One region of the Pseudoalteromonas maris genome, then DNA from elsewhere that is predicted to be linked to it. Evidence: predicted binding sites of a transcription regulator. Region 1 holds the regulator's gene; the other holds the start of a gene.
The links. The regulator FliA, encoded in region 1, starts transcription of late flagellar genes. The targets are predictions, from matches to a motif close to CTAAAGNTNNNNNNNNNNNNGCCGATA.
Positions count from the first base shown of each region.

Region 2: a site for FliA is predicted at 1,508-1,534, ahead of AAEU32_RS06595 (DUF5610 domain-containing protein). Genes of this name have one in related genera too.

Region 1 covers NZ_JBMMUF010000001.1:393,542-404,114, forward strand. Annotated here, with positions in the region: gene AAEU32_RS01925 (OmpA family protein) at 1-563, opposite strand, end outside; gene AAEU32_RS01930 (flagellar motor protein) at 567-1,331, opposite strand; gene AAEU32_RS01935 (protein-glutamate methylesterase/protein-glutamine glutaminase) at 1,324-2,451, opposite strand; gene AAEU32_RS01940 (chemotaxis protein CheA) at 2,464-4,707, opposite strand; gene AAEU32_RS01945 (protein phosphatase CheZ) at 4,723-5,478, opposite strand; gene cheY (chemotaxis response regulator CheY) at 5,497-5,880, opposite strand; gene AAEU32_RS01955 (RNA polymerase sigma factor FliA) at 5,921-6,643, opposite strand; gene AAEU32_RS01960 (MinD/ParA family protein) at 6,658-7,518, opposite strand; gene flhF (flagellar biosynthesis GTPase FlhF) at 7,511-9,028, opposite strand; gene flhA (flagellar biosynthesis protein FlhA) at 9,105-10,573, opposite strand, start outside.
Region 2 covers NZ_JBMMUF010000003.1:342,022-352,594, reverse strand. Annotated here, with positions in the region: gene AAEU32_RS06605 (thiol:disulfide interchange protein DsbA/DsbL) at 1-270, shown strand, start outside; gene trmA (tRNA (uridine(54)-C5)-methyltransferase TrmA) at 321-1,418, opposite strand; gene AAEU32_RS06595 (DUF5610 domain-containing protein) at 1,604-2,725, shown strand; gene AAEU32_RS06590 (OmpA family protein) at 3,095-4,159, shown strand; gene acnB (bifunctional aconitate hydratase 2/2-methylisocitrate dehydratase) at 4,422-7,019, shown strand; gene AAEU32_RS06580 (2OG-Fe dioxygenase family protein) at 7,251-7,883, shown strand; gene AAEU32_RS06575 (cysteine desulfurase-like protein) at 7,893-9,128, shown strand; gene AAEU32_RS06570 (2OG-Fe(II) oxygenase) at 9,195-9,899, opposite strand; gene AAEU32_RS06565 (acyl-CoA thioesterase) at 9,928-10,326, shown strand; gene AAEU32_RS06560 (hypothetical protein) at 10,342-10,573, opposite strand, start outside.

The DNA of each region.
Region 1 (10,573 bases):
GGACGGATCACGTCGGCCACGCGCGCGATTACACCCTGCGCTTGGTTAGTCACAGTAGCACTGCCGCTTGGGAATAACATCCCAGAACTCATTTCGATAGTAAGCCAATCTTCATTAAGCTCTATCTGCGCATCACCTTGGCGAATTTCATTCAGTAACGCGCCTGTAAATTTATCCAATAAACTATCGAGTGGCTCACCCATTTGCTGCTGTGATACTAAGCTCATGTCGGTGTATTCAGGTAAGATTTTACTGCTTTGCGGCGACTCTGGTTGCACACTCTCGCCGTGGAGAACATCATCAGTAGGTGGTATAGGCATGGGCAATAAGCCGTCGGTAGAAACGTTATTACCATCATCGGCTTTGATGTTAGTGGCTTTATCAAAAATTTGTTCTAGGGTTTGCGAAAACACAGCAAATTGTTCGTCTTTATTATTGATAGCTATCGCGTACATGACTACAAAAAAGGCAAACATAATGGTCATATAGTCTGCATAAGACACTAACCAACGATGGGTATGTTGGGACTCCTTGGCATGACCTCTGCGATGACGTAGACGCATGGGTTAATACCCTGCGCTTACATGGCGCTCAGCTAGGTAAGCCTCTAATCGCAACTCAATATTGGCGGGTGACTCGCCAATTTGCATCGCCACGATCCCCTCTGCTACGAGTTCGTGATATTGCATTTTTTCTTCAATGATTTGCTTGAGCTTATTAGCCACCGGCAAAAACAATAAATTAGCAAAACCCACACCGTAAATCGTTGCCAAGAATGCGGTGGCTACGCCCACGCCAAGTTTCTCTGGTTCAGTAATGTACGCCATGGCTTGAATAAGTCCTAACACCGCCCCCAAAATACCTATGGTTGGCGAATAACCACCCATGGCCTCATAAACTCGGGCAGCGTCAAGTAAACGTTCACGCTCTAGCGTTAATTCAATGTCTAACGTATCGCGTAATCTATCTTCTTGCGAGCCGTCAATCAGCAGGCTTAGCCCTTTGGCGGCATATGGGTCCTCAACCGTGAGCGCTTGCTCTTCAAGGGCGAGGTAACCTTTTTGTCGCGCGGTACTGGTCCAAGATTTAATTTGCTCAATACCTGCTTGCATATCATATTGTGGTGGCCAAAATACCCACTTAAAAATCTCGAGCGCTTTTTTAAACGTAGGTAATTGCGATTGCAGCATTACGGCCCCTACTGTACCGCCAAGCACAATAACAAACGCCGGTCCATGCAGTAACCCTGAGATGACACCACCTTCTAGCGCGTAGCCGAAAATGATAGCGCCAAGTGCAACAATGAGACCTATCAGGGAGAGTTTATCCACGCATCACTTCCTTAACTAAGTGGTCAGCTACATCATCAAGCGCCACTTGATGGTCATGCAACCCTGCATTAGCAATTGCTTGTGGCATACCATATACAACACACGATTGCTCATCTTGAGCCCAGATCTTTGCCCCCTGTTGTTTGAGCATACGCGCACCTTCGCGGCCATCAGCGCCCATTCCGGTCAATACTACAGCCAACACATCTGCACCAAATTGTTTGGCACTGCTGGCAAAGGTAATATCTACACTCGGTTTATAGGTGGTGCGGGGGTTATCATCTACGAATACTTTTAAAGACGGTGATGCAGAACGACCATCAAACATCATTTGTTGACCACCGGGTGCAAGGTAGGCTACTCCTGGTCTGAGCTTATCTCCTTGCGCAGCCTCTTTGACCTCTATTTTGCACAGGTTATTTAAACGCTGAGCAAATGCTGGAGTGAATGCTGCCGGCATGTGCTGAATCAATAAAATAGGCAGTGGGAAGTCAGCTGGTAACTGGGTCAGTATTTTTTGTAGGGCAACAGGCCCACCTGTCGAGGTGCCTATAGCCACCAAACGGTATCGTTTCCCAGATGGGCGAAACTGACTCTTTGAGGATGTTGCCTCTGGCGCACTTTGAAATGCACTAGGTTTGCTGGGCGCACTTGTACTTGGAGTACCTAGTGGCTTAGCTGGCGTAAACGCAGTAGACACAGGACGACTCAAACGCGACATTCTTCTGCGCCCAAGCTCTTTGACCTTCTGTCTTAAAATCTCAATGGCATCTTGGTTATTGCGTGCGATGTCTTCAAATTTTTTAGGGAGAAAATCCAGCGCTCCAGCGTCAAGCGCATCGAGGGTTGCCGTTGCGCCATCACGGGTCAAAGACGAGAACATTAAAATCGGCGTTGGCGACTTAGCCATAATTTGTTTAACAGCCGAAATGCCATCAAGAATTGGCATTTCCACATCCATAGTGATCACATCAGGACGCAATGCTGCTGCCTTTTCTACAGCATCCTTGCCATTTACCGCAGTATCTATCACCTCAATTTGCGAGTCACCTTCTAATATTTCAGTGACTCGGCGGCGAAAGAAGCTGGAATCATCGACTATTAATACTTTTACAGCCATGCGTTACTCTATTTAATTTACATTCGAACGACCGGCATAGTGTTTTAACATGCTCGGAACATCCAAAATCAATGCGATACCACCGTCAGAGGTGATTGTAGCGCCCGCCATACCAGGCGTACCCTGAAGCAACGCATCCAATGGTTTAATAACAACCTCTTCTTGCCCGATGAGCGAGTCGACCACAAAACCTACTTGCTGGGTGCCGATTTGCACAATAACAACGTGGCCTTGCGCCTTGCGCTGAGTACGGTCCGCGCCTTTGATTAACCAGTGCTCGAGGTAGAACAGTGGCACGGCCTTTTGACGCACAATAATCGTTAACTGACCATCGACCACATTTGTTTTGGTCAAATCGAGGTGGAAAATTTCACTGACCGCAGCCAAAGGTAAGGCAAATGTTTGCTCGCCAATAACCACCATCAAGGTTGGCAAAATAGCGAGTGTTAATGGCACTTTGATATCCAAACGCGTGCCTTCGCCAAGCTGCGACTGAATGTTGATGGTGCCATTGAGCTGGCTGATCTTGGTTTTAACCACATCCATACCAACACCACGCCCAGAGATGTCTGAGATTTCCTCTTTAGTCGAAAAACCAGGGGCAAAAATCAGGTTATAAGCTTCAGTATCACTCAAACGCGCCGCTTGGTCGTGATCGATAACCCCTTTGCTAATAGCTATTTTCTTGAGTTTTTCAGCGTCCATACCGGCGCCGTCATCCTCAATACTCAGTAAAATATGATCACCTTGTTGTGATGCTGACAGTTTCACTAAACCGGTTCGTGACTTACCCGCTTGCTCACGTACATCAGGCATCTCAATACCGTGGTCAACAGAGTTTCGTACTAAGTGAACAAGTGGATCGGCCAGAGCTTCAACCAAGTTCTTATCAAGATCGGTCTCTTCACCTTCAAGTACGAGTGAAATGTCTTTTTGTAAGCTTCTAGCCAAATCACGGACCACGCGAGGGAAGCGACCAAACACTTTCTTGATTGGCTGCATGCGGGTAGCCATTACCGCACCTTGCAAGTCAGCAGTGACTACATCAAGATTTGAAATCGCCTTACCCATTTCTTCTGAACTGGTATTGTTCGCTAAAGTGACTAGGCGGTTACGCACTAGTACCAACTCACCCACCATATTCATGATCTGGTCGAGTCGTTTGGTATCAACACGAACTGTGGTTTCAGCTTGCGCAGCTGGGGCCGCTTTGGCAGGTGCCTTTTTAGCATCTGCTGCTTTATCACTGGCAGCAGGTGCGGGTTTTGGAGCTGGTGCTGGCGCTTTAGCTGCCGGTGCTGGCTTAGCTTGTTCAGGCGCTGAACTGGCAGCTTTGGGCGCTTCACTCGCTTGAGCTTGTTCATTACTCTCTATAACACTAGGGGCGTTGCCCTTTCCGTGCAGCTCATCGAGTAACGCGTCAAATTCATCTTCAGTGATTTCTTCATCACCACCGTCTGTATCTTTTGCTTGTGTACTCTGATCTGACGTCTCACTTGGGGCAGCAGGTGGAGCTGACTCTTGCTCTGAACTGATTGTCCCAAAGCTACCGGGGCCATGAAGCTCATCAAGAAGGGAGTCAAACTCATCATCGGTAATGTCATCATCTGAGCCACTGTCGTTACTTGACGGCGGAGCGTCTACTGATGGCCCTTTTCCTGCCCCGTGAAGCTCATCTAATAAATGCTCAAACTCTTCTTCGGTGATTTCATCTATGCCATCATCGCTCGTGTCACCGCTATCCATATCGAAAAGGATATCGTCGCCGAATCCCAAATCGACGTCATCATCTTCAGGAGGTGGAGGTGTTGCTTCAACCTCTTGAGGCTCACTTGCCGCAGGAGCAACAATTTGCTCCCCCGCAACTTCTGGCTCACTAAGTTGATGTAGTATTTCGAGTAGGTGTGGATCCGCAGGGTCTGGTTGCTCTCGCGCTTGAATGTGCGCGAACATTTCATTAATGGTGTCTAGCGCTTGAAGGATCACATCCATCAGCTCAGCAGTTACCTGTCTTTTGCCTTGGCGTAAAATATCAAAGACATTCTCAGCACCGTGACAGGCATCGACCAATTCGTTCATACCAAGAAAGCCCGCACCACCTTTCACGGTGTGGAACCCTCGGAATATAGCATTGAGCAAATCTTTGTCGTCTGGATTGTTTTCTAATTCAACCAGTTGTTCTGACAGCTGCTCTAATATTTCACCCGCTTCAACAAGGAAGTCTTGTAAAATATCTTCATCTACTTCAAAGCTCATGCAACCGCTCTCCTCTTAGAATCCCAGACTCGACAATAAATCATCGACTTCATCTTGCCCTGATACCACGTCATCTCGGGCTTCACTATCGATAATTGGCCCTTCAGCGCCTTCGCCTTCAACTGGGGTGGTTGGCTTGTTGCGCTCAGCAGTATTGACGTCAACGTCTTCGCCAGAAAATACCTTTAACATGTGGATAAGACTGTCTTCCACTTCGCGCACTAACTCCATTACGCGACGAATTACTTGGCCTGTAAGGTCTTGGTAGTCCTGCGCCATCAGTACGTTATTGAGTAAATCGTGCAACTCTAAGGTACTGGTTTGTGAGCGAGTCATGAAGCCATCGAGCAAATGGCATAATTGTTTAAACTCACCGATATCCAAATCGCGACGCATCAACTTATCCCAACTGGGCTTAATCTGATGCAGGTCGGTAGATAATTGCTCTGCGATAGGTAAGCTTGCTTCCACAGCGTCCATGGTTTTATTGGCTGCCTGCTCTGTCATCTCGATGACATAATTGAGGCGCTGCTTGGCATCAGGAATGGCTTCTTGAGTCAAATCATTGATACGCGTATCAAGTTGGAAATTTTTCAATGACTCATGCAACTGCCGAGTGAGTTTCCCCACTTCAGCAAACAGTTCAGACTGCTCCTTAGAAGCAGCATCAAGGATTAGCTGATCAGCTTTTTCCTGCTCACCTTGCTCAAGAAAAGTGACGAGCTGTTTAGCTTGCTCTAGGGTAATGTGAGGTGCAGCGGGAGCCGACATATACCTCTCCTTAAATGGTTAACCTAAACGCTCAAACACTTTATCCAGCTTGGTTTTCAATGTCGCTGCGGTAAATGGTTTTACGATGTATCCGTTTACGCCTGCCTGCGCAGCAGCAATGATCTGCTCCTTTTTCGCTTCAGCAGTTACCATCAACACAGGAATATGTTTTAGGTTATCATCAGCACGAATAGCGCGTAATAGGTCAATCCCCTGCATACCTGGCATGTTCCAGTCAGTTACCACAAAATCAAACTCTTGATTTTGCAACATAGGTAACGCTGTACTGCCATCATCAGCTTCTTGTACGTTTGTGAAACCTAAATCACGTAAAAGGTTTTTGATGATTCTTCTCATCGTTGAAAAGTCATCAACCACAAGAATTTTCATGTTCTTATCCAAAGTATCCTCCAGTGAGGTATGAACCTATTTTTATTTACTACTAATTGACCCAGTCACTGACTTTCGCTTTGAGCTTAATCATTGCCTGACCATGTATCTGACTTACACGGGACTCACTTACGTCCAGTATTTGTCCTATTTCTTTTAAATTCATTTCATCGTTGTAATACAGCGACAGCACGAGCGCATCACGTTCAGGTAGCGACTTAATCGCATCAACAAGGGCGGCATTAAAACGTTCCCCCTGAACACTGTTAAATGGCTTCGTTGCATCAGATTGGTCACTGTGAGTGTGAATAACGTCCTCATCCACACCCAAATCCTCAATGCCCAACACTTTTGAACAATTTACATCGTTTAAAATATGATGGTATTCATCAAGGGAAATATCAAGTTTTTCAGCTACTTCAATGTCTTTAGGTTCACGTCCTAATAGCCCTTCGAGCTCGTTGATAGCGTGTGCCACAGCACGGCTATTGCGATGCACAGAACGCGGCGCCCAATCACCACGGCGTATCTCATCAAGCATCGCGCCACGAATGCGAATACCAGCAAAGGTCTCAAAGCTGGCGCCTTTTGTTGCATCAAACGTTTTTGACGCTTCGATCAGGCCTATCATTCCAGATTGGATTAAATCATCCAGTTGCACACTGGCAGGTAAGCGCGCTAGCAAGTGGCACGCAACGCGTTTGACCAACGCCGCATGACGCTCGACAAGAGAGTTAAGCTGTTGTTGCTGCTGATACCCGGCGACTCTATTCATACTGGAATTAACCGTTAGTTATTAACTAATTTCTCAATAAAGAACTCGAGATGACCCGATGGCTGATTTGGAATGGGCCACTTCAGTGCTTTTGTTGCCAAGTTTTTGAGGGCGACTGATGCTGGCGAGTTGGGGAAAAAGTCCACCACGGCTTTTTGACGACGCGTCGCCTTACGCATGTTTTCATCGTAGGGCACAGTTGCCACCAGCTCGAGGGCCACATCTAAAAATCGATCGGTTACTTTGGACAGCTTCGCAAATAAGTCCTGCCCTTCACGAAGGCTGCGAACCATATTGGCAACTATCTTAAATTTGTACACACCGTGTTCTCGGCTTAGCACTTTAATAAGGGCGTAAGCATCGGTGATTGATGTTGGCTCATCACACACGACGACTAGCACATCTTGCGAGGCACGTGAGAAGCTCAGTACCATGTCAGATATACCCGCTGCGGTATCTACCACTAATACATCGAAGTCACTATCAAGTTCGCTGAATGCGCGAATAAGGCCTGCATGTTCCGCAGGCGTCAGCTCAACCATACTTTGTGAGCCTGAGGTCGCAGGGGCAATTTGGATCCCCGCAGGGCCTGTGACCAAGATATCTCTTAAATCACACTCGCCGCTTAATACATGAGAAAGGTTCTTTTCCACGCGAAGACCAAGCATAACGTCGCAGTTTGCCAGCCCCAAGTCAGCATCGAGCACTAACACGCGCTTTCCTTGCTGCCCCATGGCAATGGCCAAGTTGAGCGAGACATTGGTTTTGCCCACGCCACCTTTACCCCCGGTGACTGCAATTACTTTTACGCCTTGACTGTTATTTTGATTCATTCTTCGAAGGCCGCTTGCTTGATCGTGTACTGTGTTAATCATACATTCCTACTGCTTGTGGCGCCACTGACTGACGCCCCATTGGAGCCGCTGTTTGTTTTGATTTTTGACGTTTAATAAACAATTGCTCAGCTTTTCTAACCATTTTTTCTGAGTTTGCTACGCGAATATCCTCTGGAACGCGCTGGCCGTTAGTAAGATACCCTATTGGCAAGCGATTTTGAATCGCTACACTAATAATCTCACCTAAACTTAGACTTTCATCAAGTTTGGTGAAAATACAACCACTTAAGTCAACTTTTTTGAAGTGCTTAATAGTCTCTTGCAACACTTCATGTTGGGCTGTGGCACTGAGTACTAAATAACTGCGAATATCGGCTGATGCACTGCGCATTAGCGTGTTCAATTGTTCGCTTAAACGTAAATCACGTTGGCTCATACCTGCTGTGTCAATTAATACTAGACGCTTATTACGAAGTTGATAAAGCGTATCAGCAAGTTCATTGGCATCTTTCACCTGTTTTACTGGACAACCGATAATACGACCGTATGTTGCAAGCTGCTCGTAGGCCCCAATACGATAGGTGTCAGTGGTGATCAACGCGACATTATTAGCACCGTATTTTTGCGCACCAAGTGCCGCCAGTTTGGCAACCGTCGTGGTTTTGCCCACACCAGTTGGACCCACTAATGCGTAAACACCACCATGGCGCAGAATTTCATTGTTCGTGGTGTGCATTTGCTTATGCATCATCTCCATTACCACATGCCACGCTTCTTTGCGCGACAAGTCGTCGGGCACATAACGCACCAATTGCTCCGCAACATCCGCATTAATACCCATACCTTGAAGGCGATCAATAAAGCAGGCGCGAGTTGGGTCGCGTCGCGCACGGTCTTGCTGAATTAAGCCTGACACTTGGTTCTCAAGCAGCTGACGAATCGCATTCATCTCTTCGCGCATCACCATCATTTCATCATGCTGTTCTTGGCGCGCTAAAGGGGCTTTTGCTTGAGCGGTAAAATCGTCAAAATCATCACCATCTAGGTCATCATCAAGATGGGTATTCACAGGTGCACTGTGCATTGCTGGTTGTGACATAGGAGCCGAAGCCCTAGAAGGCGCCGCAACCTGCTGCGCAGCAGTGTGATGGTTACCATCACCATGTGTGCGAGTTGCTGCTGTTAAGTCGATGCCTGATTGCGAAAACATATCTGCCAATGCGGCATTTTTAGGCTGAGGGTTTTGACGCTCCAGTAGGGCTTGCAATGAGTCTGCGACACTACTTTGTTGGTCTTGCGGCTGTGGGCGCGCAAAACGTGTTTGCGGCTGAACCACACGACTTGGGTGTTGCACACTTGTTTTGGCTGCTGGAGCATTGCTCTGAGGTGCCTTAGGTGCCGCTGGACGTTCATGATCAATGGCCGCGACAATCTCAACGCCATCCGCCAATTTTTTGTTCGACATGATGACTGCATCAGCGCCAAGCTCATCTTTAACTTCTTTGAGCGCTGTGCGCATGTCTTTTGCAAAAAAACGTTTGATTTTCATAAGTTCACCCTCTGCCAATCGGCACCTTACCAACTAGCTATTCATCGTGGTTTAGCCCTTAGGCATCACCGTTTGTTTATTGCTGTCCTACGGAGCTAACTATCTTAATTTGACGCTCATCTGGTACTTCTTGGTAAGACATTACCTTCAAGCCTGGAATGGTGTATTTAACAAAGCGTGATAACACCGTTCTAAGCATTCCCGAGGTCAATAAAATTGAAGGTTCACCAATCATTTCTTGATTTTGGTGAGCTTCGCTAAGTGACGCTTGTAGTCGCTCAGCTAAGCCCGGCTCGATGCCTGCACCTTCGTCTCCCGCGTTCTGAAGTGACTGATGCAACATCTGTTCCAACTCAGGCGCCAATGTTATGACAGGAATTTCAGGGCTTGCGCCGACCGCATCTTGAACAATTAAGCGGCGCAGAGAAATACGCACTGCGGCTGTGAGTACATCAGGATCTTGGCTACGTGGACCATACTCCACGAGAGTTTGTACAATAGTACGCATATCACGAATTGCGACACCTTCATTGAGTAAGTTTTGCAGCACTTTAACGACGGTCGTCAATGGCAAGACATCTGGTACAAGTCCTTCCACTAAGCGTGGATGGCTCTTACCAAGCATATCTAGCAAACTTTGTACTTCTTCATGCCCAAGTAACAAGGACGCATTATTGGTGAGTAATTGGCTAATATGCGTAGCCACAACGGTAGCTGCATCAACTACGGTATACCCTAATGATTGCGCTTCATCTTTTTGATCTGGCTTAATCCATACAGCATCCAAGCCAAAGGCCGGATCCTTGGTTGCAACGCCATTGATAGGGCCAAATACTTGACCCGGATTGATAGCGAGCTCATCGCCATGACTCAATTCACCGTCGCCACTGCCCACGCCCATCAAAGTGATGCGATAGGCATTAGGGTCTAATTCTAAGTTGTCTCGAATATGTACAGGAGGTACTAAGAAACCAAACTCTTGGGATAGTTTTTTACGCACCCCTTTGATACGGCTCAGTAATTCCCCACCTTGTGCTTGGTCAACAAGTGGGATTAAACGATAGCCAACCTCTAAGCCGATGACGTCAACTTGTTGGACATCATCCCAGCCCAATTCACGAGGTTCATCTCGGGTTGCTACGTTAGTTCCAGTACCTTGTTTCGCATCCTCTTGCTCTTGTTCTTTGGCTAAACGTGCTTGTTTTTGTGAGTAGTAAGCAACGAAACCCAGCAATGCGCCAAGGCCAAGGAAAGCAATATGCGGCATACCTGGAACAAGACCCATGGTGATCAAAATACCCGACGCAACCCACAGGGCTTTATCGTTTCCTAGCTGGGCTTTAACTTGCTCACCCATGTTTTGCGATTCGTTTTGTCGGGTGACTACAATTGCGGTGCCGATAGACAGAAGCAATGACGGTAGTTGAGCAACGAGGCCATCACCTATGGTTAGCAAGGTGTAGACTTCCATAGCTTGGGAAAATGGCAGGTCATGTTGGATCATGCCAACAAATAAACCACCGACGATGTTAATTACCAAGATCA
Region 2 (10,573 bases), on a different contig from region 1:
AAGTTTAATGAAGTTGCTGATGTAAAAGATATTTTCGTAGCAAATGGCGTAGACGCTGACAAGTTCGACAAGCTGTTCTCTGGTTTTGCTGTGCGCACTAAAGCCTCTAAGATGCAGCGCGATCAAGAGTACTTTAAGAGCAAAGGTGCGCTTTCAGCCGTACCAACGTTTATCGTCAACGGAAAGTACCGTTTGATTCTTGGTCGTGAATCAGGTGTGACTGAGCCAGACGATATTGCAGCGTTAATTAACTTCTTATCGAAAAAGTAATTGCCGTTGAGATTAAAAAAAACCGCATCACTGATGCGGTTTTTTTATGTTTATTTTCGCGTGAGATAAACACCCGATTCCACATGATGGGTATACGGGAATTGATCAAAAATAGCGAAACGAGCAATTGTGTGAGTTTGACTGAGTAGCTCTAAATCTCGCTCCAGAGTGTCTGGGTTACAAGAGATGTAGATAATGTTGTCGTACTCGCTGGTCAATTTGCACGTTAGCTCATCCATGCCAGCACGGGGCGGATCTACCAAAATTGTTTGACAGTTGTAACTGTGCAAATCAATGTCACCTAGACGCGAGAAGGTCCTCTCCTTGCGCATGGCTTGGGTGAATTCTTCAGAGCTCATGCGAATAATATCTAAATTATCCACCTTGTTAGCCGCGATGTTGTATTGCGCCGACTTTACCGATGATTTAGAAATTTCAGTGGCCAGCACTCTCTCAAACGACCCCGCAAGAGCAATAGAGAAGTTGCCATTGCCGCAATACAATTCGAGTAGGTCATTACTCAGTGGCGCGCAAATATCTTGTGCCCACGCCAACATCTTTTCGTTCACCTTGGCATTAGGTTGCGTAAAACTGTTTTCAACTTGCTGATAGGTATACTGCTGGCCGTTTACGTCGAGTTGTTCAATGACATAATCATTGCCCAGCACATGCTTTTGCTTTCGAGCACGGCCGATAAGCTCTACGTTAAACGTTTTTTGGAGACGGTTTTGCAGCGCATTTGCTTCTGCTAGCCATTGCTCGTCCAACTGCTTGTGATAGAGCAAGCTTACTAAAGCATTGCCACTTAGCGTGGTAAGGTAATCGATTTGAAACAGCTTGCGACGCAAGATTTCATTGTCTTTGAGTTGCTCAATCATAGCTGTCATTAACTCATTAATGAGCTCTGCGCCTGGATCAAACGTATCTACTCTTACTTTCTCTTTCGTTTGCTGATCAAACATGATGTGGAAAAGATCATCACCTTCATGCCAAACGCGAAACTCAGCCCGTTGACGATAGTGCTTCGGTGCAGAAGCATACACTTCCACTTGTGACACTCCAAAACGTGCAAACTGCCCTTGAATGCGTTGCTCTTTTTGGGCTAATTGCTGATCGTACTCGGACGTATTGATTGCGATAACTGGCATGAACACCTCTACTAAATTAACTGCGCCGCTATTGTAGGAGGCTAACGGTAATTGTCCAGCGTCAAACACGAATAATTTGTGTGTTTTTTCTACAGTTTTACTCAAAACAGCCGATATACTGATTATATAGTCCGTTACAGGAGCGTGCGTCAGTGCTTTGAAAGCACTGGCTTGGCGAAGACGTTATGAAAGTAAATGATATAAATCAACTGTTTAACCCTGCTGGCAAGGGGGTTAAACAAAGCACAGGCAAGATGAGCCCTGTGGCACTCGAGCAGTTGTCTCGTTTAGACAGTTATTCGGGTAATCGTCAGCAATTAGGTGCTAAGGTGCTTGAAGACAAGCTTGCGCAGGCCCTTGGTATGGAGCCAAAGCAGCAAAAAGAGCAAAAGCCACTTTTTGACTTTGAAGCGATTGTTAAAAACGTTCTTAAGTTTGTCACCAGTGCTGTGAATAAAGCGAAAGCTGAGGGTGCGTCAGATGAAAAACTTACGAGCATGTTGGAGCAGGCCCGCAAAGGGGTGCAAATGGGCGTGGATGACGCAACCTCGGAGTTGGATGAATCTGGGGTGCTCAATGACGAGATAAAAGAAGGCATTGCCAAATCGCAAAAAGGCATTAATGAGGGCATTGATGAATTTGAAAAGTCTCTCTTTGGTGAGCAAGAAAAGACTAAAGGCGTATTGGTAAGTCAGGCGCGCTATATGAGCATGATGAATAACGCCGAGTATCGTTTTACAACCGCTGAGGGTGACGAAGTGACTATTAGCTTGTCACAAGATTATGAAGCGGGTGCGGCTGCAGCTCAAGCTAATGGGAACAACGGGAAATCGGGCTATGCACAAGGTCAGTATGAGCAAAAGCAGCTGTCGTTTAATTTGTCGGTTAATGGCGAGTTGAACGAAGCGGAGCAGCAAGCTGTGAATGACATGATGAGTGAGCTCCAAGGAGTGAGCGAAGCGTTTTTCAGTGGCCAGTACGATAGTGCGTTCGCACAGGCGCAAGAGTTGAAGCTCAGTTCAGAGCAGTTGGTCGGATTTGCGATGGACCTGACCCAGACAAAGACCCGTGCGGCGATCCGCGAATATGAACGTGCGGCACCTGCAAAAGAAGTAGCAAAAGAACTGCAGCCATTTAATGACAAACTTAAAGATGCGTATGATCAAGCGGGTACGTTAGGGTTAGAGAATGAGCTGTCGGGCTTATTGCTGTGGTTAAACCAAGATAAAGAGCAAGAGCAAGTACAGGCGTTTATTGATTACACCCGAGCTATGTTTGATAAGCTGGGCTCATTACTTGAACAGTAAGCCTTTATAATTGTTTAAAAAAGCACTCTTTGGAGTGCTTTTTTGTTATTTGTCGCGTTCTTTTCCAAAAATCGTACTTTAATACTAAAATCAGCTTATATTCAGACAGATAATGTTTTACTATTTGTACCCAATTGAGTTAACGGTTTGTTTGCTCAATTAGACTACACTCTAGTGTACTAGCCTGTTAGACGGATTTAAGCCAGGTGGATAGCAGTCCGCTTAAGACAAAAGCAAAAAGAGCCGACTAATAGATATTAAGAACAGGATAACTTTAAGTAAGTGGCTATATTAACTTACTTCAGGTATCGCAACACCGTATTGGGTTGGTGAATACTTGATTGATAATCATAAAATGGGATGGAAACAATGAAAATCAAATCACTTTCTGCTGCTATCGTTGTCGCATTGGCTTCTCAAGTTGCCATTGCTGAAGAGCAAAAACACCCAGAGCAAGGCCTGCACATTGGTGTGTTTGGCGACTATTTCTTTGCTGATTGGGACAATATTCAAGGTGCGCCAGCTGCTGTTGAGCTAGGCGAGTCTCTTGGTTATGGTGCTGAAGTGGGCTATCGCTTTAACGAATACTGGACTGCACGTCTAGAATTCACAGCACTTGAGCTAGATAAAGAAAATACAGCAAACCACAAAACAGGTGAGCGTTGGGGTGGTGACTTCCTTTATCACTTTAATGACATGTTCTATGGTGTGATCGGTGCGAAAAAATTTGATGTATACGACGATTTCAACGCGGCTAACTTAGGCTTTGGTTTCCGTAACCACCTAAATTACAACTGGGCATTATTTGGTGAAGCAAACTATTACGAAGGCTTAAACCAGAATCACTCTGACTTTGGTTTGAAGCTAGGTCTGAGCTATCACTTCGGTGATGAGCCGGCAGAACCAGCACCTGCTCCAGCGCCTGTTCCAGTTCCAGTTGAGCCAGAGCCAACTCCAGAGCCTGTAGACTCAGACAAAGACGGGGTAATGGATGCAGACGATAAGTGTGCCGATACTCCAATGGCTGATGCGGTAGATGAGTCTGGTTGTACTCGCTACATGGAAAAAGGTGAAACAGTGAGCCTAATGGTACGTTTTGCTCACGATGGTTCATCTGTGAACCAACGTTATGCTGACGATATCCAAAAAGTTGCTGACTTCATGACTAAGTACCCTGAAACTGAAGTAAAACTAGAAGGTCACGCTTCAGCAGTGGGCGATGCGGGTTACAACAAAGTACTTTCTAAGAAGCGTGCAGACAAAGTAGCTGCTCAGCTTGTTAAAGATGGTATCTCTGAATCACGTATTGAAACAGTAGGTATGGGTGAAGAGCGTCTACTTAACCCAGCAAATACGGCTGAAGCACATGCTGAAAACCGCCGTGTAGAAGCACATATCTCAGTAACAGAGCGTGTTGCAATTAAACGTAACTAAGCGCTTTTAGTTTTCGTTACGTAATTTTAAAGCCCAGCTTATGCTGGGCTTTTTGCAAATAATTCTTAATCAATATTCATAACTCTATAGTTGATGAATAACCTACATTCATCAAATTTATAGTGACTATATGTTAGTTAGGCAAAAGGGCTAATTTTCTTCTACCTTTAAAGCCTTTATAATTGCTATCGTGTCAATTTTCTACAAGTAGGCTAATGCATAGTTTTGCAACCTACTTTCACGTCACCAAGAGGGCATAATTGTGCTTCAAGAATATCGTAAACATGTTGAAGAGCGTGCAGCCCAAGGTATTGTGCCTGCACCACTAGATGCTCAGCAAACTGCTGACCTTATCGAATTAATTAAAAATCCACCGGCAGGTGAAGAAGAGTTCATCATGGACCTTCTAGTAAACCGTGTACCGCCAGGTGTTGATGATGCTGCTTATGTTAAAGCAGGTTTCCTAGCTGCTGTTGCAAAAGGTGAAGCTCAGTCTCCACTAATCAATAAAGAAAAGGCGGCGGAACTACTTGGTACTATGCTAGGTGGTTACAACATCGAACCTATGATTGCACTACTTGACGACGAAGCACTTGCGCCTATCGTTGTTAAGGGTCTTTCACACACGTTACTTATGTTCGACGCTTTCTACGACGTAGAAGAAAAAGCAAAAGCGGGCAACAAGTTTGCTCAGCAAGTCATCGAATCATGGGCAAACGCTGAGTGGTTCCTTGAAAAGCCACAGGTTCCTGAGAAGATTTCAGTAACAGTATTCAAGGTTACCGGCGAAACGAATACAGATGACCTATCTCCAGCACCAGATGCTTGGTCACGTCCTGATATTCCACTACATGCTTTGGCAATGCTTAAAAATGAGCGCGATGGTATCAACCCAGATAAAGCAGGTGAAGTTGGTCCAATTTCACAGCTAGAAGAGCTTAAGACCAAAGGTCTTCCTCTTGCATACGTGGGTGATGTTGTTGGTACTGGTTCATCACGTAAGTCAGCGACAAACTCTGTGCTTTGGTTCATGGGTGATGACATTCCTCACGTACCAAACAAGCGCGTTGGCGGTGTATGTCTTGGCGGTAAAATTGCGCCAATTTTCTTCAACACGATGGAAGACTCTGGTGCACTACCTATCGAGCTGAATGTTGATGACATGAACATGGGCGACCAAATCGATATCTTCCCATACGAAGGTGTTGTGAAGCGTCACGGTACTGATGAAGTAATCTCTACATTCAAGCTTAAATCAGACGTAATTCTAGATGAAGTACGCGCTGGTGGTCGTATTCCACTGATTATTGGTCGTGGTCTTACAGACAAAGCTCGTACATCACTAGGTATGGAAGCAGAAGATATTTTCCGCAAACCTGCACTTATCACTGATTCTGGTAAAGGCTTTACCCTAGCGCAGAAGATGGTAGGTAAAGCATGTAACATGCCTGGCGTACGTCCTGGTCAATACTGTGAGCCGAAAATGACGACTGTTGGTTCGCAAGATACAACAGGTCCAATGACGCGTGACGAACTAAAAGATCTAGCATGTTTAGGCTTCTCAGCTGATTTAACAATGCAGTCTTTCTGTCACACTTCAGCATATCCGAAGCCGATTGACGTGAAAACACACCACACTCTTCCTGATTTCATCATGAACCGTGGCGGTGTATCGCTACGTCCAGGTGACGGTGTAATTCACTCTTGGCTAAACCGTATGCTTCTACCTGATACTGTAGGTACAGGTGGTGACTCGCATACACGTTTCCCTCTAGGTATTTCATTCCCTGCGGGCTCGGGTGCGGTTGCATTCGCAGCAGCTACAGGTGTAATGCCACTTGATATGCCTGAGTCGGTGTTGGTACGTTTCAAAGGCGAAATGCAGCCAGGTATCACACTACGTGACCTTGTACATGCAATCCCTTACTACGGCATCAAGCAAGGTCTTCTTACTGTTGAGAAAAAAGGTAAGATCAACGAATTCTCTGGTCGTATCCTAGAGATTGAAGGTGTTGAGCACCTTACAGTTGAGCAAGCGTTTGAGTTATCAGATGCATCAGCAGAGCGCAGCGCGGCAGGTTGTACTGTTAAGCTAAGCAAAGAGTCTATCTCTGAGTACCTTGAGTCAAACATCGTGATGCTTAAGTGGATGATCGCTGAAGGCTACGGCGATGTACGTACAATCGAACGTCGTATTAATGCAATGCAAGAGTGGTTGGCTAACCCTGAGCTAATGGAAGCGGACAAAGATGCAGAGTACGCGCACGTTATTGAAATTGACTTAGCGGATATCAAAGAGCCAATTCTATGTGCTCCGAATGACCCAGATGATGCGCGTCTACTTTCTGATGTTACAGGTGAGAAGATCGACGAAGTATTCATCGGTTCTTGTATGACCAACATCGGTCACTTCCGTGCAGCAGGTAAACTGCTAGATAACTTCGGTGGTCGTCTACCAACACAACTTTGGGTTGCACCACCCACGAAGATGGATAAAGACCAGCTTACTGACGAAGGTTACTACGGTATCTTTGGTCGTGTAGGTGCACGTATCGAAACTCCAGGATGTTCACTGTGTATGGGTAACCAAGCACGTGTTGCTGACAAAGCAACGGTTGTGTCTACCTCTACACGTAACTTCCCGAACCGTTTAGGTACTGGCGCAAACGTATTCCTAGCATCTGCTGAGCTTGCAGCGGTAGCAGCTATCCTAGGTAAACTACCTACGCCAGCGGAATATCAAGAATACGCTGAGAAGATCAACGCAACAGCGGCTGATACTTACCGTTACTTGAACTTCCACAAAATGCCTCAGTACACGCAAAAAGCGGATAACGTAATTATCCAGCAAGCTGTGTAACAGTCGCATTGCAGAAAAGCCCGCTTACTAGCGGGCTTTTTTATGCTCATAAATCAGCTTTAATAAATTTTGTACCCACCAAAAACATCAAGATTGGTTTTTATAGCTAAATTAATGCCATTAAAGAATTAATAATGCCAATAACCGTTCATTCTTCACATAAATGAAATCAAATCTGCTACAGAAATAGCTTAAAATCCCCGCCAATTCTATTATCAAGGCAGGATCTATATGACTTCGTTAAATAACCAGAATCTTCTGCAACTTCGTTTTATTAACCAGTCTCATATTGACGCAGTAAAGCCTTCATTTAACCACCTTCCAGAGAACCCTTATGCAGATGGTGCGTTTCGCAAGCGTCGCTATTCGGTCATTAAGGTGGAGCAGGGTGAGTTGAAGCTTCAGCCAACAAAAGCATTTGTTCAAGATGACTCTATCAATACTTTCCAAGGTAATGTTGAGCGTACCTATGAAAACCTTGATGCTGAGTTACTTGCCTCAGAAGGTATGCAGCGCATTGTTGCTGAATTTATCTCAATGACAGGCATTGATGCTGACCGCGATATCGAAATTCACCAATTCCGTATGCTTGCTATTGAAAATGATACTCCGCCAGCCCCAGAGGGTATTCATCAAGACGGTTTTGACCATGTATGTGTATGTGGTGTATCGCATGAAAATATTGCTGGTGGCGAGCTACTGGTTTATGAACATAAAGAAGCGAAGCCGTGTTTTAAGATGGAAATCAAAGACGGCATGTTCGCACTCATTGATGATCGCCAAGTGTGGCACAACGCAACACCGATGAATAAGCTGGACGCTTCTAAGCCGGGTTACCTTGATTGTTTCGTGCTTACCGCTTAAGGAATACTAATGAATTTATCGGCACTACGTAGCAATTTTCCTGCTTTAATGCAGGAAGTGAATGGTCACTCACCTATCTTCTTTGATGGTCCAGGTGGCGCACAAGTACCACAGTCGGTATTAGAGGCAATGTCAGCCTACCTTGGTTTTTACAACTCAAACCTTGGTGGTGCATTCTTCTCAAGCGATAAAACAGTGGCGGTGATGAATGAAGCGCGTCAGGCCATCGCCGATTTGCTAAATAGCCCAAGTGCGGAACAAATTGTTTTTGGCGCTAACATGACAAGCCTCACTTTCAGCTTCAGCCGTGCAATTTCTCGTCAGTGGCAAGCCAGTGATGAAATCATCGTTACTAACGCAGATCATTACTCGAATGTGTCTTCGTGGCGTCAAGCTGCACAAGATAAAGGCGCTACGGTGCATGCTTTACGTATTAATGAAGATGACTGTACGTTGGATATGGCGCACTTTGAGTCGTTACTGAACGCCAACACCAAGTTGGTGGCGGTGACGTATGCGTCAAATACCACAGGTTCAATTAATGATGTAAAACGTATTATCGAACTGGCACACCAATATGGTGCGTTAGTGTACGTGGATGCGGTGCACTATGCTCCTCATGAGTTGATTGACGTCCAAGCGCTTGATTGTGACTTCCTTGCGTGTTCTGCCTATAAGTTTTTCGGACCGCACGTGGGCATTGTTTATGGTAAGCGAGCGCATTTGGAAAACTTTACTCCGTATAAAGTTGAGCCTGCAAAGGACGTAATACCAGGTCGCTGGGAAACAGGCACGCAAAGCTTTGAAGGGTTAGCCGGCGTTGTTGCTGCGGTAGATTACATCGCCTCATTGAGTGGTCTCGATGTAAACGTGCCTCGTCGCCAACGCCTTGAAGCGGCGTTTGCTAACAGCAAAGAACATGAAATGGCTCTGAGCCAGCATTTTTTGCGTCGACTCAAAGAATTTGAGCAAATTAGCCTCTTTGGTATTGCAGATGAGCGTCGCTTAGCACAGCGTACACCAACATTTGCGCTGACATTTGCAGGGCTTGAGCCGCGTCAGGTTTCAGAGTTCTTAGGCAAGCATCATGTGTGTGTGTGGGATGGTAATTTCTACGCACAAGGGCTGTGTGAACAGCTAGGTGTAATGGATAAAGGCGGAGTAGTGCGTATTGGTTGTATGCACTACAACACGATTGAAGAAATTGATCGTCTGTTTGATCTCTTTGCACAGCTACTGAATTAATTCACTAATGTGATTTTATCCCAGAGCAAGGCTGCACATGTGCAGCCTTTTTTTGTGAGCATGGGATTACTTAGTCGGTTGTCCGTAAATTTGTTCAGCACGGTTAAACAGCACCCAAGACGTTAGAATATACTTATCATTTGAGAGCGGCTTGTTACCACGGTGGGTGTGAGTGAAATAGGCTGGTGCAATAACCATAGTGCCGCGTTTGGGCGCTATTTTCTTATTTTGATAAAAGAACTCAGTCTCGCCGCCCTCAGTCACATCATTCAAATAAAACATGAATAACAACACACGGTGCAACGCTTCATTATGACCATTTTGAGGATACACCTCGCTGTGCCAGTAAGGGTATCCTCCCTTATTAACTTCATACTTTTGCGCTTGGATACTGCCTAAACGATAAAGCTGCTGCATTAATGTGCCCAGTTGTGGCACTGCGACTTCTTTAAAGTTATCTTGAGTGAGCGCTACGGGTTTACCTGTTTGAGGATGGAATACCTGCAATCCGAAGGCCCCAATCATCATAAACAAATGCTCCTCAACGTAGCGCATAACATGCTGCGCCGTTACTTGCTGAATATGTTGTAGGTGTTGTTGGTATTCAGGGTGTGCGTTGAGGTAAAGGTCTTTACTGTCTTTTTTGCTCAGATCAATACCGCCAGAGGTGGTGCCTTGCTTTAAATGGGGGCTTTGTTCGAACATGTCGATAAACTGACTACAAAAAGTATCGCTAAGCGCGTTATCATAAACGCCAATAAAGTCTGTCATGACTTCAACCTTACCTATTGGAATTATTATGCTTGTTGAAAAAGTTCAGCCCCGATTTAGTGAAACCGATGTACTTGGGCACATCAACAATACCGTACTACCGGTGTGGTTTGAAGCCGCCCGCACGCCTATTTTTAAAATCTTTACGCCTGACTTGAACCCACACCAATGGCGCTTGATTGTTGCTAAGGTGGAAGTAACCTTTTTAGGTGAGCTTTTTTACGGTCAGGAAGTGGAAGTTAAAACCATGATAGAGCGTATTGGCTCGAGTTCATTTGTGATAAAGCAACAGGCGTGGCAGCACGGAGAGTGTTGCGCTCAGGGGAAAACGGTCATGGTGCGCTACAATTTTGAGAATAAAACATCACAGCCACTTAGCGATGATGAAAAGGCGCAGCTAGCGTTACACCTTGAAGCGCAAAGTTAGCGCTTCTAAGTGGTGTTAAAGTGCCTCTGTCGCAGCAGGAAAAGCAGGTGAAATACATTTTTTCACCTCAAAGCGAATGCCATAAGGGGCACTTTCATCTTCGAAGAGCTCAACAATTTCATAATCGTTGAGTTCTACCACTTTGCTTTCATCGCTTTTCGCGCAACGTGAATAGCTGTCAGCCTCTAGGTGATAAGCAAACAAGGCAACGAGGGTATTAATTAGCTTTTTTGAGCCTTCACTTTGC